DNA from 2 places in the Limosilactobacillus mucosae genome. Region 1 is predicted to be linked to the other one. Evidence: predicted binding sites of a transcription regulator. Region 1 holds the regulator's gene; the other holds the start of a gene.
What was found. The regulator NrdR, encoded in region 1, represses ribonucleotide reductase genes. The targets are predictions, from matches to a motif close to ACACNATATATNGTGT.
Positions count from the first base shown of each region.

Region 2: nrdH (glutaredoxin-like protein NrdH) is a predicted target of NrdR. The motif match lies at 1,094-1,109, and genes of this name have one in related genera.

Region 1 is NZ_CP058954.1:1,451,737-1,454,138, forward strand. Features, by position in the region: gene H0G69_RS07185 (DnaD domain protein) at 1-956, opposite strand, end outside; gene nrdR (transcriptional regulator NrdR) at 973-1,446, opposite strand; gene coaE (dephospho-CoA kinase) at 1,498-2,100, opposite strand; gene mutM (DNA-formamidopyrimidine glycosylase) at 2,097-2,402, opposite strand, start outside.
Region 2 is NZ_CP058954.1:285,218-287,619, reverse strand. Features, by position in the region: gene dnaX (DNA polymerase III subunit gamma/tau) at 1-188, opposite strand, end outside; RNA gene ffs (signal recognition particle sRNA small type) at 320-416, opposite strand; gene tadA (tRNA adenosine(34) deaminase TadA) at 464-952, opposite strand; gene nrdH (glutaredoxin-like protein NrdH) at 1,220-1,441, shown strand; gene nrdE (class 1b ribonucleoside-diphosphate reductase subunit alpha) at 1,530-2,402, shown strand, end outside.

The sequences.
Region 1 (2,402 bases):
GACTGCTTGATTCCAGCCAGGTAGTCATAAGGTGCGTACTGGCGTGCCATTTGAATCAAGCTGCGCTCAACCTCGCCCAAGTCGGTTAGATCTTCAGCAGCAGCCGGAATTGTCGGGGCTGGATCGTCTGACCTGCGCAACGTGCCGGCATAATGGGCTGCAATGCCGCGCTTCAGAGCCTGGGGCTGCAGAATACCGCTTCTAAAATCCGTTGCATCGTAGACCAAGCCGGCCATGCTGCTCTCATCAATACTATACAGGACGCTTTCTGAGATGATCAGTTTTCGCTGCTCTTTAACGCTTTGCAGATCAATGCCGCGATTTCTCAGCTGATCAAGCAGAAAGTTAAAGTCAAAGCTGTTAGACGGTAGTTTTTGGATTGCCTGGCTTTTAGGAACCGCCGTCGCTCTGGCATTATTTAAAATTGGCCGTTCAGCATCCCAGGCCGCACGATCCGGTCGAAAAACCTCAAAGTAGTCATGGGTCAGATTATGCATACGGCTGGTATCGAACTGATAGCGTCTTGAGCGGGCGACCAGTTCGTCAAACCGCTGCTCGCCAATCTGTTGGAGCAGCCGAACGCTTAAAAGGTCATCATTAATAAATTCTTCAGGCGTCATTGTGGGCTGCAGAACATAGACATAGACGCCGCCGATCTCATCTTGCTGATAAAAGGTCTGCAGCATTTCAACGCCCTCTAAACTATTACGGGCCTCAGCAAATTGAGCAACTCCCAGATTCAAGCGATCCAGCATGATGCTGTGAGCCTGGCGCTTGGCCAGCATTGGTTCGGGGACCAGCTGACTTTGCAAAGCATAAAAAAGCCCCAGCGCGGTGGGACTTAGCAATGGTTGGTAAAAATCAATAAAAGTCGCTTGGTCAAACCGTACAAAGTCTGACGCAGTGGCCACGATAAAGCCGGTTTGCGGCGTCAAGCGCCCTTGCACTTCAGCCATAACGACTCCTCCTTAATCAGTCTTGATGCTTTTGATGATTCTGGTTGATCATGGCCTCCAGCTCATTCATAAATGCGTCGACGTCTTTAAACTGCCGATAGACGCTGGCAAAGCGAATGTAGGAGATCTCATCAACGTCTTTGAGCGCATTCATAACGTATTCGCCGATCACTTGACTGGAAACCTCATTTTCTCCACGTGAGCGGACGCGTCTTTCAACATCATTGGCGATGCTGGTAAGTTTTTCCATGCTGACGGGACGCTTTTCAGCCGAGCGGACCAACCCGTTTAAGACTTTTTGGCGATTGAATTCCTGCCGCGTGCCATCTTTTTTGATTACCAACAGCGGCGTTTCCTCATAGCGCTCAAAAGTAGTAAAGCGAAAGCCACAGGTTGCACATTCGCGGCGGCGACGAATACAGGTACCATCTTCACTGGGACGACTGTCAACCACGCGTGATCCGTTATGATGGCAGTGTGGACATTGCATACCGAATTCCTCCTGTCAATAGGTTATGCATTTATCTTATCACACTTGCGATCATTTTTGCTGACTTACTCGTTCAACCAGTTTTGCCACTTGAAGTCGCGTTTGTGCAAGTGAACCGTTATTGTCGATCGTCACATCGGCACGCCGCATTTTTTCTTCCAAAGGCATCTGAGCATTGATTCTTTTCAAAGCAGCGGCTTTACTGCAATGATCTCGTTTCATCAACCGCTCAAGCTGCGTTTTGCGATCAACGACTGCCAAAACGGTCAGATCACATTCCTGATCCATCCCGGTTTCAAACAGCAATGGCACATCTAAAACCACCACGGGCAGCCCTTGTTTTTTAAAGCCAGCCAGCTGTTTATCAATCGCAGCCATAATCAAGGGATGCTCGATTTGATCCAGATCGCTGAGGTTTTGGGGATCATCAAAGACCATGCTGCCCAGCGCTGCACGATCAAGCGTGCCATCAGGCTGAAGCACCTGGCTGCCAAAACGGCTTACGATCTGCGCTAGGCCAAGACTGCCAGGCATGACGACTTGACGAGCTACCTGATCGGCATCGATTACCGGCCAACCGACTTCTTTAAAGATATTGCTGATGGTTGACTTGCCGCTTGCAATCCCGCCCGTCAGACCGATTACCTTAGTCATTTCTGATCACCTGCCCAAGCCTGACAACGCGGACAAAAAGTCGTGCCGCGCTGCGCTACCTTGATCTTAACCAGTTTATGACCGCACCGTTCGCATTTCTCGCCGCCGCGGCCATAAACTTCCAGTTGATTTTGAAAGGCGCCGGCTTCGCCAAAGGCATTCATAAACGTATGCACGGTCGTTCCCTTGTATTTAGTCGCTTTGGCAATTTCTTTGATGATGTTGTCATGCAGAATCTGAATCTGCTCGTCAGTCAGCGTATTAGCCGGCTGTTCAGGATTGATGCGGCTCTGCCAAAGAAC
Region 2 (2,402 bases), 880 kb from region 1:
TTGATGGCTTTAGCAAAGATTTTTGCCGCTGAGGTCTTGCCAGTTCCCCTTGGTCCGGCAAATAAATAAGCATGACTGATCTGCTTGGTTATGATCGCGTTTTTTAAAGTCTGCGTAACCACCTGCTGACCAACGATCTCGTCAAATCGCTGGGGCCGCCAAACTCGGTAAAGCGCTTGATAGCTCATCTTGACTGCTTCCTTTCTGGTAAAAATCCGTATTATCGTTATTATACTAGTAAAATCGTTGCAATTCGATTGAAAAAATATTTTGTACATAAAAAAAGCCGTGCGAAACGATCCACACAGCGGTTAATCTTCATAAAAAAACATGGGGCACAAGCTGTAGCGAACTTAGTGCTGCTTCCTTCCGGACCTGACACGATTCGTAGGCACAACCTTGCCCCATGACCTTACGGCAAATAATATCTTACACTATTTTAAAGCTAAATGCCAGTCTTCTGTTAATTCTTTTGCTGAGCTGATTTTCTGGCGGCTTTACGTGCTTTGCGAACCCGTTTAAAAAATTGTTTGAGCAGCTGCTGACACTCGTTTTCTTTGACCCCTGATCTAATCTCAACTTGATGATTGAATCTTGAATCGCTCAGCAGGTGATACAGACTCTCGACCGTGCCGGCTTTGGGATTTTTGGCTCCATAATATAAAGTACGAATTCGTGAGTTCATAATGGCACCGCTGCACATCATACACGGCTCCAGCGTTACGTACAGATCACATTCCTCCAGTCGCCAGCTCCCCAGATACTCGCAGGCTTCCATAATGGCCAGCAGTTCGGCATGATAGGCTGCATTTTGAAATCTCTCCCGCATATTATGACCGGCACCGATCACCTTGCCATGATAGACAACGATGGCCCCAATCGGTACCTCATCCATCAATTCAGCCTGTCTTGCTTCTGCCAGCGCCATTTCCATATAATCTTCCGGTTGCAAAATTTTTCTCCCTTATCAATTATTATTAATCAGTGTATAATGGTTTTTGTGATTTTTCTACCGCGTGAGTTATGAAGCAATCTTCATTAGAAAATAAAAAATTTGCCGCAGCTGTCAGCACCTCAATTCCTTATCGCTTAGCCACCACATGTTGTATTGACGTTTTGTAAGCGTACATTATATAGTATGTCAATGCTTGTAATTTCTTCATAACCCGCTATACTATAAAACATTAACTCAACGAAAAGTTAAAGGGGATTGAGATTTATGATTACTGTTTTCTCTAAAAACAACTGTATTCAATGCAAGATGACCAAAATGTTTCTAACGCAGCACCACGTTGACTTTGTTGAACACAATATTGATGAGCATCCAGAATATGTTGATCAACTGAAAGCTGACGGTTTTAAGGCAACGCCAGTAATCAAGCTGCCTGACGGTCAATCCTTTACTGGCTTCCGTCCTGACATGCTGAAGCAATTGGCTTAGTTGTCAATTATACCGCGTTATTCCCGGGGATCGTTCAATCATTTTGCACGATGCCCGCTTTTTATTGCACTGGAAAAAGGAGTTATCCATGGCACTATCAGATATCGACCTCACCAAAGTAAAATACTACGACCTCAATAATGAACTCAACATTCCTAAAGATGGTCAAATCCAACTTGATAAGGATCATGAAGCCTTAACTGATTTTATCAAAGAAAACGTTTTGCCCAACACCAAACGCTTTGCTTCATTAAAGGAACGCTATGACTGGCTGGAGGCAAACGATTATATCGAAACCGGCTTTATGCACAAGTACCGCTTTGAATTCATCGAAGAGCTCTACGACTTTTTAAAGGCCCAGGATTTTCATTTTCATTCATTTATGGCAGCCTACAAGTTTTACGCCCAGTATGCCCTACGAACCAACGACAAGGAATACTACCTGGAAAACTACATTGATCGCGTTGCCATGAACGCCTTGTTTTTGGCTGACGGCAATGAGGAGCTGGCCATGCAGCTGGCCGATGAATTGATTCACCAGCGCTATCAGCCAGCTACGCCAACCTTTTTAAATGCTGGTCGCAAACGGCGCGGCGAATTCGTATCCTGTTTTGAGATTCAGGCAACCGATGATATGAACTCAATCGGACGGACGATCAATTCTGCCCTGCAGCTTTCCAAGATCGGCGGTGGCGTTGGCATCAATCTTTCCAACCTCCGTGAAGCAGGCGCACCAATCAAAAAGATCAAAGGTGCTGCCAGTGGGGTCGTCCCAGTCATGAAGCTTTTGGAGGACTCTTTTTCCTACTCAAATCAGCTGGGTCAGCGACAGGGGGCCGGCGTAGTCTACCTAAGCGTCTTTCATCCCGATATCGTGGCCTTCTTGTCTGCTAAGAAAGAAAATGCTGATGAAAAGATCCGAATCAAAACGCTTTCGCTTGGGATTACCGTTCCCGATAAA